DNA from 2 places in the Neobacillus niacini genome. Region 1 is predicted to be linked to the other one. Evidence: a T-box and tRNA genes for the amino acid it is inferred to sense, from the RefSeq annotation. Region 1 holds a T-box; the other holds one or more tRNA genes.
What was found. The T-box of region 1 lies ahead of serS (serine--tRNA ligase). A T-box ahead of a tRNA ligase gene usually reads a tRNA of that ligase, here a tRNA-Ser.

Region 2: it encodes a tRNA-Ser, which carries the amino acid that the T-box ahead of serS (serine--tRNA ligase) is inferred to sense. The anticodon was not compared.

Annotation. Positions count from the first base shown of each region.
Region 1 is NZ_CP183883.1:850,638-856,300, reverse strand. Features, by position in the region: gene guaB (IMP dehydrogenase) at 1-1,237, shown strand, start outside; gene ACN6MT_RS04080 (D-alanyl-D-alanine carboxypeptidase family protein) at 1,365-2,741, shown strand; gene pdxS (pyridoxal 5'-phosphate synthase lyase subunit PdxS) at 2,914-3,795, shown strand; gene pdxT (pyridoxal 5'-phosphate synthase glutaminase subunit PdxT) at 3,795-4,382, shown strand; T-box leader at 4,436-4,658, shown strand; gene serS (serine--tRNA ligase) at 4,757-5,663, shown strand, end outside.
Region 2 is NZ_CP183883.1:3,161,142-3,166,804, forward strand. Features, by position in the region: gene ACN6MT_RS15575 (exodeoxyribonuclease III) at 1-437, shown strand, start outside; gene ACN6MT_RS15580 (class I SAM-dependent methyltransferase) at 531-1,304, shown strand; gene ACN6MT_RS15585 (hypothetical protein) at 1,353-1,583, opposite strand; tRNA gene ACN6MT_RS15590 (tRNA-Leu) at 1,781-1,865, shown strand; tRNA gene ACN6MT_RS15595 (tRNA-Gly) at 1,901-1,975, shown strand; tRNA gene ACN6MT_RS15600 (tRNA-Leu) at 1,981-2,069, shown strand; tRNA gene ACN6MT_RS15605 (tRNA-Arg) at 2,124-2,200, shown strand; tRNA gene ACN6MT_RS15610 (tRNA-Pro) at 2,209-2,285, shown strand; tRNA gene ACN6MT_RS15615 (tRNA-Ala) at 2,299-2,374, shown strand; tRNA gene ACN6MT_RS15620 (tRNA-Met) at 2,399-2,475, shown strand; tRNA gene ACN6MT_RS15625 (tRNA-Ser) at 2,538-2,630, shown strand; tRNA gene ACN6MT_RS15630 (tRNA-Tyr) at 2,654-2,738, shown strand; tRNA gene ACN6MT_RS15635 (tRNA-Trp) at 2,795-2,868, shown strand; tRNA gene ACN6MT_RS15640 (tRNA-Leu) at 2,877-2,957, shown strand; gene ACN6MT_RS15645 (glycine betaine uptake BCCT transporter) at 3,494-5,050, shown strand; gene ACN6MT_RS15650 (YesL family protein) at 5,158-5,663, opposite strand, start outside.

The DNA of each region.
Region 1 (5,663 bases):
GATTGAACAACAGGCTGAACAGGTTGAGAAAGTAAAGAGGTCAGAAAGCGGCGTAATTACGGATCCGTTTTTCCTTACTCCAGAACATCAGGTGTTTGATGCAGAGCATTTAATGGGAAAATACCGGATTTCAGGGGTGCCGATTGTCAATAATCTCGATGAACAAAAACTGGTAGGGATTATCACCAACCGTGACTTACGCTTTATTCAGGACTATTCATTTAAAATTTCTGATGTGATGACAAAAGAAAATCTGGTTACCGCTCCTGTAGGTACCACATTAAAAGAAGCGGAAAACATTCTTCAAAAGTACAAAATTGAAAAACTTCCGCTTGTTGATGATCAAGGAGTCTTAAAAGGGTTAATCACTATAAAAGATATTGAGAAGGTTATTGAGTTTCCTAATTCAGCAAAGGATAAGCAAGGTCGCTTGTTAGCTGGAGCAGCAGTCGGCGTCACTAAAGATACCATGCTGCGGGTTGAGAAGCTTGTAAAGGCAAATGTAGACGTAATTGTTGTCGATACGGCACATGGCCATTCCAAGGGCGTTCTTGATACAGTGAAAGAAATAAGAGGCCAATACCCAGATTTAACAATCGTTGCTGGAAATGTCGCTACTGCTGAAGCAACAGCGGCATTGATTGAAGCCGGAGCAGATGTCGTTAAGGTAGGTATCGGCCCTGGATCGATTTGTACTACAAGGGTAGTAGCTGGTGTGGGTGTACCACAAATTACAGCGGTCTATGACTGTGCTACAGAGGCTAGAAAACACGGTAAGTCCATTATTGCGGATGGCGGAATTAAATATTCAGGTGATATCGTGAAGGCACTTGCTGCAGGTGGTCATGCCGTTATGCTGGGAAGTATGCTTGCGGGAGTAACAGAAAGTCCAGGTGAAACTGAAATTTTCCAAGGAAGACGTTTTAAGGTTTATCGTGGTATGGGATCCGTAGCAGCTATGGAAAAAGGCTCAAAGGATCGCTATTTCCAAGAAGATAATAAGAAGTTTGTTCCTGAGGGAATCGAAGGTCGCCTGCCTTATAAAGGACCTTTAGCTGAAACGATTTATCAGTTAATTGGTGGTTTACGATCTGGGATGGGCTATTGTGGAACAAAGGACCTAGAAGAGTTAAGAAATAATGCTCAATTTATTAAAATGACCGGGGCAGGCCTGCGAGAAAGCCATCCTCATGACGTTCAAATCACAAAAGAAGCACCAAATTACTCCTTATCTTAATGGAAAAACAGAGAAGCACTGGCTTCTCTGTCTTTTTTTTGTAAAAAGATAGTCCTATCCTCTGTCTATGATTTGAATCCCAGTTATGTTAAAATAACCAAAGTGCAAAAATAAGTTGGAGGGTATTATGGTGAATAAACTTTTTTATCGGAAATATTTTGCTGCTTCCTTGGCAATGATCATGTTTTTAAGCCTTTTTGCAGGCATAAATAAAGCAGAGGCAGAAACTGTGGGATTAGATGTTAAAGCATCTGGAGCGATATTGGTGGATGCAGATACAGGCATGATTCTGTATGAAAAGAATTCTGAAACCGCTCTGGGCATTGCTAGTATGACAAAAATGATGACAGAATACTTACTTTTAGAAGCAGTTAAAAAAGGGAAAGTAAAGTGGGGGCAAGAGTATGTAGTTTCTCCTGAACTTTCTAAAATGTCTCATGACGAGGATTTAAGCAATGTATACTTGCGTGTTGACGCAAAGTACAAGGTAGAAGACCTGTATGCAGCAATGGCGATTGAATCAGCTAATGCAGCTACAATTGCGATTGCCGAGATTGTTGGTGGATCTGAGGCAAAATTTGTTGAAATGATGAATAACAAAGCAGCGGAACTTGGCTTGGAAAAGTATAAGTTTGTAAACTCTACAGGGTTGAATAATAGTGATATGTTAAAGCACTTTCCAGAAGTGGTGGGTGAACCCGATGAAGAAAATATAATGTCTGCAAAAGATGTTGCAGCTTTGGCTTCACGCCTATTACATGATTTCCCAGAAGTATTGGAAACATCTAGTATACCGGAAAAGATTTTTGCAAAGGGTACGGAAGATGAATTTGTAATGGATAACTGGAACTGGATGTTAGAAGGATACGAAGACATCGCTGATAGATATCCTAATTATCAACAATTTGTTTATGATGGTTTGGATGGTTTAAAAACTGGATCTACTCCATTTGCTGGCTACAATTTTACAGGCACAGCTTCTAGAGATGGTCAAAGATTTATATCTGTTGTTATGAATACAGGTTCCCAATCCGAACGTTTCAGAGAAACTAGAAAGATACTAGATTATGCTTTTAATAATTTTAAAAAAGAAGAAATAATTCCAAAGCATTATCAAGTTAAAGGGAAAAAAACGTTACCTGTAACCAAAGGTAAAGAAAAACAAGTAAAGATTTATACAAAAGATGCTGTTAACATGGTTGTGAAGAACGGGGAAAAAGATAATTTCAAAACCAGCTTAACCCTCGATAAAAAGAAGGTTAATAAACAAGGTGAACTTACTGCACCTATCAAAAAGGGTGAAAAAGTCGGAACGTTATCCATTCAACCAAAAGAGGCAGGAAATTTAGGATTCCTAACAAAAGAAGGTAAGATTACGGTTGATGTGATTGCAGCTGAAGATGTTGAGAAGGCAAATTGGTTTATCTTAATGATGAGAGGAATCGGAGGATTCTTTGGAGACCTTTGGGGAGGAATTTCATCCACTGTTAAGGGATGGTTTTAAAGGTCAGGAAATATTCGCCAAAAGGATTCTTGTCTTGACAGGAATCCTTTTTTGTTGCTTTAATGATTTTATGGAAACAATCTAATTCCGAATGAATTAACACTATTTCCTAAATTTATACGTTAATTTTTTGCAATATTTATAAAAATGGAACTCACAAGGGGGATTTACAATGAAAACAGGTACGGACCGAGTTAAACGTGGAATGGCTGAAATGCAAAAAGGCGGCGTCATTATGGACGTTGTTAATGCAGAGCAGGCAAGAATTGCTGAAGAGGCTGGTGCAGTTGCAGTAATGGCGCTTGAGCGTGTACCATCTGATATTCGTGCAGCTGGCGGTGTAGCTCGTATGGCTGACCCACGTATTATTGAAGAGGTTTTGAATGCAGTATCAATCCCTGTAATGGCAAAGGCTAGAATTGGCCATATTGTTGAAGCACGCGTGCTAGAAGCAATGGGTGTTGACTACATTGATGAGAGTGAAGTTTTAACCCCAGCGGATGAAGAGTATCATTTATACAAGAGTGATTTTACTGTTCCATTTGTTTGCGGATGTCGTGACCTTGGTGAGGCTGCCCGCAGGATTGGCGAAGGTGCCTCAATGCTTCGTACAAAAGGTGAACCTGGAACAGGGAACATCGTTGAAGCAGTACGTCATATGCGTAAAGTAAATGGACAAGTTCGTAAAGTAGTTGGAATGAATGAAGATGAGCTTATGACAGAAGCAAAATTATTAGGCGCTCCATTTGAATTACTTCTTGAAATTAAGCGTCTTGGCCGCCTTCCTGTTGTTAACTTTGCAGCTGGTGGTGTTGCAACTCCTGCTGACGCTGCATTGATGATGCAATTAGGTGCAGATGGTGTTTTCGTAGGATCTGGTATTTTTAAATCAGAAAACCCTGCTAAGTTTGCTAGAGCCATTGTAGAAGCTACTACTCATTACCAAGATTACAAATTAATTGCTGAGCTTTCTAAAGAGCTTGGGGCACCAATGAAGGGCATTGAAATTTCATCATTGTCCCCTGAAAATCGTATGCAGGAACGTGGTTGGTAATGGTTAAAGTAGGAGTACTAGCTTTACAAGGCGCCGTCAGGGAACATATTCGTTCAGTTGAGGAATGTGGTGCAGAGGGAATCGCCATTAAGAAGGTAGACCAGTTGAAAGAAGTAGATGGCCTCATTCTTCCTGGCGGTGAAAGCACGGCGATGAGAAGGTTGATTGATAAATATGGATTTATGGATGCATTAAAGGAATTTGCTGCAGAAGGCAAACCCATGTTTGGCACATGTGCAGGACTAATTCTTTTAGCAAAAAATCTTGTGGATCACCAACCTCATATCGGTGTGATGGACATTACTGTTGAACGAAATTCCTTTGGACGTCAGGTTGATAGCTTCGAGGCAGACCTCGCCATCAAGGATGTATCCGACAACTTCCCTGCAGTCTTTATCCGTGCCCCGCACATTGTGGAAGCTGGAGCAGAAGTAGAGATACTTTCAAAGCATAACGACCGCATTGTAGCAGCTCGAGAAGGACAGTTCCTTGGGTGTTCATTTCATCCAGAATTAACTGAAAATCATGACATTACGGCTTACTTTGTTGAAATGGTAAAGGAAGCAAAAGCAAAACAATTGGTATAAATTTATTGCAATTAGTGGATAATTATAGTAAATTAATTTCAATAAATAAATAAGTTAAAGCAATGAGAGGAACTAGTAACAGGAAGTTCATTCTAAAGAGAGCCGGTGGCTGGTGTGAATCGGTGTTTGAAGCTTGTGAATCCCTCCTCGAGCAAGGTATGGAACGCCTGCTTAGGGTTAGTAAGTACTTTCGGTAAAAACCGTTAATTTTTTTTCGAGGTGGACAGACTATATCTGTCAACCAGGGTGGTATCGCGGGTAACTCTCGTCCCTGTTTTTGGGGACGGGAGTTTTTTGTTTTTTATTGATTAAACTTAGCTGCGACGCCTGAAAAAAGGTGTTTACGCTTTATACTTTAGTTAGGAGTGGTAAATATGTTAGATATTAAATTATTACGAGCTAATTTTGCAGAAGTAAAAGAAAAACTTCAACACCGTGGTGAAGATTTAACGGATCTTGGTAAATTTGAAGACTTAGATCAGCGTAGACGCGATTTAATCGTTGAGGCAGAACAATTAAAAAGCAAACGTAATGAGGTTTCCCAGCAGGTAGCAGCTCTAAAGCGTGAAAAGGCAGATGCAGATCACCTTATTGTAGAAATGCGTGAGGTGGGCGACAGAATTAAAGTTTTGGATGAGGAGCTCCGCAGTGTCGAAGAAACACTCGACTTGTTATTGATGAGCATTCCAAACATTCCCCATGAAAGTGTTCCGATTGGTGAATCAGAGGATGAAAATGTAGAAATTAGAAAGTGGGGTCAAGTTCGGGACTTTGAATTTGAGGCGAAGCCGCACTGGGATGTTGCTGACCATTTAGGTATCCTTGACTTTGAACGTGCGGGCAAAGTTACAGGCAGTCGTTTCGTATTTTATAAAGGCCTTGGAGCCCGCTTAGAGCGTGCATTGATGAATTTTATGCTCGACCTGCATGTGGATGAGCATGGATACAAAGAGATATTACCGCCATATATGGTTAACCGTGCGAGCATGACTGGTACAGGTCAACTTCCTAAATTTGAAGAAGATGCGTTTTTAATTGAGAGCGAAGATTATTTCTTAATTCCAACCGCAGAGGTGCCAGTTACAAATCTCCACCGTGATGAAATATTAAGCGGAGATGAGCTTCCAATCCGCTTTGCAGCATACAGTGCATGTTTCCGTTCTGAGGCTGGTTCTGCGGGGCGGGACACGCGAGGATTAATTCGCCAGCACCAATTCAATAAGGTTGAACTTGTGAAGTTTGTAAAGCCAGAGGATTCTTACGATGAACTTGAGAAGCTTA
Region 2 (5,663 bases), 2.3 Mb from region 1:
CAAATTCTCAAAGGGATTTGGCGAGACTGGGATACAGATTAGAATGGGAAGATCGAATTATCTCCCATCTGATAGACCTAGACCGGGTGAAGCCAGTTGTTCTTTGTGGGGATTTAAATGTGGCGCATCGCGAAATTGACTTGAAAAATCCAAAATCTAACTTAGGTAACTCGGGTTTTACAGTGGAGGAAAGAGGGAAAATGACTACACTGCTGGAGTCTGGGTTCATTGATAGCTACCGCTACTTTTATCCAGAAAAAGAAGGAGCCTATACATGGTGGTCATACATGGCTAAGGTTCGTGAGCGGAATATTGGCTGGCGAATTGATTATTTTATTGTTTCAGAAAACCTTCGTGAATCATTACTAACTGCAGATATTCATTGTGAAGTTATGGGAAGTGATCATTGTCCGGTTGTACTTGAATTTGAAATGTAACTCTGTATAAGTTTTTCTTATTGGAATTCATAAAAACCTCATAATTTCATTTATTAGCTTGATAGAATAAATTAGAAGTAAGAGGTGATACAGATGGATATTAAAAAAGACGTTCAACAGCAATTTGGAAACAATGCTGCTTCGTACGTTTCAAGTTCGATTCATAAGGATGGAAAAGACTTATTGATGATGGTAAAAATGGCAGATGTCAATGGACAGGAAGTACTGCTTGATATTGCGACAGGTGGTGGGCATACAGCAAATGCATTCGCGCCATTCGTAAAAAAAGTGACAGCAGTTGATCTGACAGCAGAAATGTTGGCAGCAGCTAAGAATTTTATTTATAAAAACGGTCATCGCAATGTGGAATTTATTCAAGGGGATGCGGAACAGCTCCCTCTTACAGATGAATCGTTTGATATCGTTACCTGCAGAATTGCACCACATCATTTTCCTAATGTTGATTTATTCATAAAGGAAGTATATCGAGTATTAAAACCAGGCGGACAATTTTTATTGGATGATAATGTTACACCTGAGTCTAAGGAATACGACGCATTTTACAATACAATCGAGAAAATACGGGATTATAGTCATTTTCGTGCCTGGAAAAAGTCAGAATGGATTCAAAAACTTGAGGAAAGTGGTTTGGAAGTTTTTGAATGGCACAGGTTTGAGAAGACGTTTCGATTTGAATCGTGGTGTGCAAATATGAAGCTTTCAGAACTTGAAAAAAATAATTTAACCAAGTTTATTCTTGAATCTTCTAGCAAGATTAAAGATAAATTTAGAATAATCATTCAGGATGAAAAAATTATATCATTTATTGGGGAAGCAATTATATTAAAAGCGTTAAAGCGTGAGTAAAAAACCCAGTGTATCAAAGAGAACAGTCCCTTTGATACACTGGGTTTTTTAGAATTCAAAAGGACTGTGGAGGTCATTTAGGGCAGTTCCAATTACATCAAATTCAGGGGATTTCTCATTAATGGTTATGTTTTCTTCTGGTTCCACCTGCTTTACGGTCATTTTATCGATGTCTTTCTTCTGGTTGTAACTCAAGGTCACATCATCTCCTTTTTCATGAATGAAATTATATTGTATTTTTACCCAATAAAAACGTTCTAAACCATTTTTCTTCTTCACAAAACAACTTCTTTAAAGAGTAGGTTGAGAATGATAATATTGTGGAATAATGTCTGTATTACTTTTCGCTTAAAAAAAATTAAAATTTAGTGTTGATTTTTGTCGTGAATCGTTGTAAGATTATCAATGTCGCTGATATGACGTAGCAAAGTTAGCAACTTAGTTTTCTAGTTAGTTCTTAGAAGGCAATATTACATGCGGGTGTGGCGGAATTGGCAGACGCACCAGACTTAGGATCTGGCGCCGCAAGGCGTGGGGGTTCGACTCCCTTCACCCGCACCAAAATTTTTTGCAAAGCAAAATAATCTTCCTTATATGCGGAAGTAGTTCAGTGGTAGAACACCACCTTGCCAAGGTGGGGGTCGCGGGTTCGAATCCCGTCTTCCGCTCCAATATTGCCGGGGTGGCGGAACTGGCAGACGCACAGGACTTAAAATCCTGCGGTAGGTGACTACCGTACCGGTTCGATTCCGGTCCTCGGCACCAAATTATTTTTCGTAGAAAAATAATAAAATTTTTTTCGTGATAGCGATTAAATATGCGCCCGTAGCTCAATTGGATAGAGTGTCTGACTACGGATCAGAAGGTTATGGGTTCGACTCCTTTCGGGCGCGCCATATTTTATCGGGAAGTAGCTCAGCTTGGTAGAGCACTTGGTTTGGGACCAAGGGGTCGCAGGTTCGAATCCTGTCTTCCCGACCATCATTTGATTAATGGGGCCTTAGCTCAGCTGGGAGAGCGCCTGCTTTGCACGCAGGAGGTCAGCGGTTCGATCCCGCTAGGCTCCACCATAAACAACTTTACATGATATATTTGGCGGTGTAGCTCAGCTGGCTAGAGCGTACGGTTCATACCCGTAAGGTCGGGGGTTCGATCCCCTCCGCCGCTACCAAGGTTTTTTTACGAAGTAAAATAACCAAATATTTTTAAAAGTTATGCGATTGTTTTTACAGCGGAGGAATACCCAAGTCCGGCTGAAGGGATCGGTCTTGAAAACCGACAGGCGGGTTAAACCGCGCGGGGGTTCGAATCCCTCTTCCTCCGCCATCATATTACGATTTCCTTTATGTGGAGGGGTAGCGAAGTGGCTAAACGCGGCGGACTGTAAATCCGCTCCCTCCGGGTTCGGCGGTTCGAATCCGTCCCCCTCCACCAAGTTATTTTCGTTAGAAAATAACCAAAGTTTTTTGCGAGTAAAATAAGTTTCATTTAGGGGTATAGTTTAAAGGTAGAACGAAGGTCTCCAAAACCTTTGGTGTGGGTTCAATTCCTACTACCCCTGCCAATGAATTTGCCGGTGTGGCGGAATTGGCAGACGCGCACGACTCAAAATCGTGTTCCTCTGGAGTGTCGGTTCGACCCCGACCACCGGTATCTAAAAAACATTAAAACCCAAAAAACACTCACAAAGGTTGTAATTTTACTTTTGTGAGTGTTTTTTGTTGTAAACGTAAAAGAGTGAGAGTAGGAATTTTAGCAGCCAAGGAAAATACTTCTTGAAAACTGGATGTATAAAGAGGATCTGTGAGTTATATTAAGAATATGTATTAATTTTTCCTTCTACAGAGGGCTATCAAGACGAGAGCCGAAAATACACTGGTATATGCAATTTGCTTGGTTTATCCCCTTTTGATATAGTTTCATTATTCCTCTAAAAAACCTGTAAACTGATCCATACTAAATACCTCTGATGTATTCAAACTAACTATTACCCATACCAAAATAGAAGGATAATGGTATTAACAAGATTTAGCAAGTTGTATTTAGAGTAAGATGCATGAACGCAATTTTAAGGGTTATGTTTCATATTACTTCATAAAAATACGTTCATTAAATGTTTTTGCATTTTAATATGTTCACAAACGAAGTAAAACCCTCTGCGAATTTATCAAAGATGGGAGTTAAAAATAATGAAAAATGCTTCAACTGTTTTTTATGTTTCAATAGTATTATTGGTAGGTATAGTTTTCATGGGTATCATAATGCCAACATCGTTAGAAAAGGTCACGAGTAGCACTCAAGGGATAATAACCGATTCATTTGGGTGGTATTACCTTTTGCTTGTTTCATTGTTTGTGTTTGTGTGCTTCTATTTATTAGTAAGTCCAATTGGCCGGATTAAGCTCGGGAAACAGGAGGATAAGCCTGAGTTTTCACGTCCAACTTGGCTTGCGATGCTTTTTAGTGCGGGTATTGGGATTGGGTTAATGTTCTATGGAACATATGAACCTATTAGCCATTACATGCTTAGTTCTCCTACTGGTCAAGAGGGAACGGATCAAGGTATTAAAGATGCGATGAGATTTACTTACTTTCATTATGGCATCCATGCGTGGGCAATCTATGGATCGATTGCGATGGTTCTAGCTTATTTTACTTTTAGAAAAGGGGAGCTGAGCTTAATTAGTCGAACTTTACGACCTCTAATCGGGAAACATGCGGATGGAGCTGTCGGGAAAGCGATTGATGTCATTGCGGTCATTTCTACGGTTATGGGTGTGGCTACTTCATTGGGATTTGGGGCTATGCAAATTAATGGGGGCTTGACCTACCTATTCGATGTTCCTAGTACGCTGACAACGCAAACTGTCATAATTCTCGTTGTGACTGTTTTATTTATGATTTCGGCTTTAACGGGTCTAAGTAAAGGGATTAAAATTCTAAGTAATGTGAATATGGGGCTCTCGGCTGTCCTCTTATTGATTGTATTTATCCTTGGACCAACACTTTTTACCCTTAACATGTTTACAGATACAATAGGGACTTATATGCAAAATTTCATTAACATGAGTTTTCGTATTGCTCCCTTAAACGAAGAGGGACGTAATTGGATTAATGGGTGGACAATTTTTTATTGGGCTTGGTGGATTGCATGGGCTCCTTTTGTAGGGGTGTTTATTGCAAGAGTCTCAAAGGGCCGGACGATTCGTGAGTTTGTTGTAGGTGTCTTACTCGTTCCGACACTAATTGGATTCATTTGGTTTACAACCTTTGGGAGTGCCGCGATTTTTACTGAATCATCAGGGCTGCTCTCGATTTCTTCATTAGCTCCCGAGGAATCTCTTTTCGGCGTGTTAGAAGGGTTCCCATTCGGTATGGCGTTATCCCTTTTTGCTATTTTGATTATTGTGACGTTCTTTGTTACATCAGCGGACTCTGGTACTTTTGTTTTAGGAATGATGACAACGAATGGATCCCTAAATCCAAGTACATCAATTAAAGCTACTTGGGGAATCTTTCTCTCTACTACAGCAGTCGCTCTCCTTTATTCTGGGGGCCTGAAAGCTCTGCAAAATACTATGATTATTGCTGCACTTCCATTTTCATTCATTATGGTGTTAATGGTAGTCAGCTTACTTAAATCATTAAACCGAGAAGCAATTGAGCTCGGACTGGGGCAGTTACGTGTAGATCGAAAGAAAACGGTGGGTAAACATAGGAACGAGGATGTTAAGGAAGTTATTTAACGATATAAAACAATTAAACAAGCAACGTTTCAACTTAGGTTGAGACGTTGCTTGTTTTTTATTTTAAGAGAACGGCCGAAAAAGGAAAATTTAAATTTAATTTACAATCAATTTGCGCTTAAATTCTCTTGTTTCTTTAGGATATTCTTATATGCCAAATTTGCCGATGATAGGATGACAAGACCTAAAATACTAACACTGAAAAAGAACCCTACTCCAGATAAATAGGTAACTGCAAAGTATACGGCAGCAAAACCAAAAATGATAAATAAACTAGGGATCGGATTGGAGATGGTGATCAGAAGGGCATTTTTTAAATGAACTCCTAATGGCTGTTCAATTTCAACATAGGAAGCCAATGTATAACAAATGATGAGAATATAAATGCCGCTCATAATAACGCTTGAATAAAATAGAAAAGTGGACATGTTATTTGTTGTTTGCAAAAAACGGATGTTTATCAATAAAATCAAGCCGATTGCGACGATCACGAGTCCTAATTTATTACTGTTGATGAATTCCTTTTTATAATAATGCCAAAAGGTTTGTAACACAGGCGGATGATTTTTTCGAATAAACTGTCTTAAAGTAGCTAACATTGCTATGGTTGCTG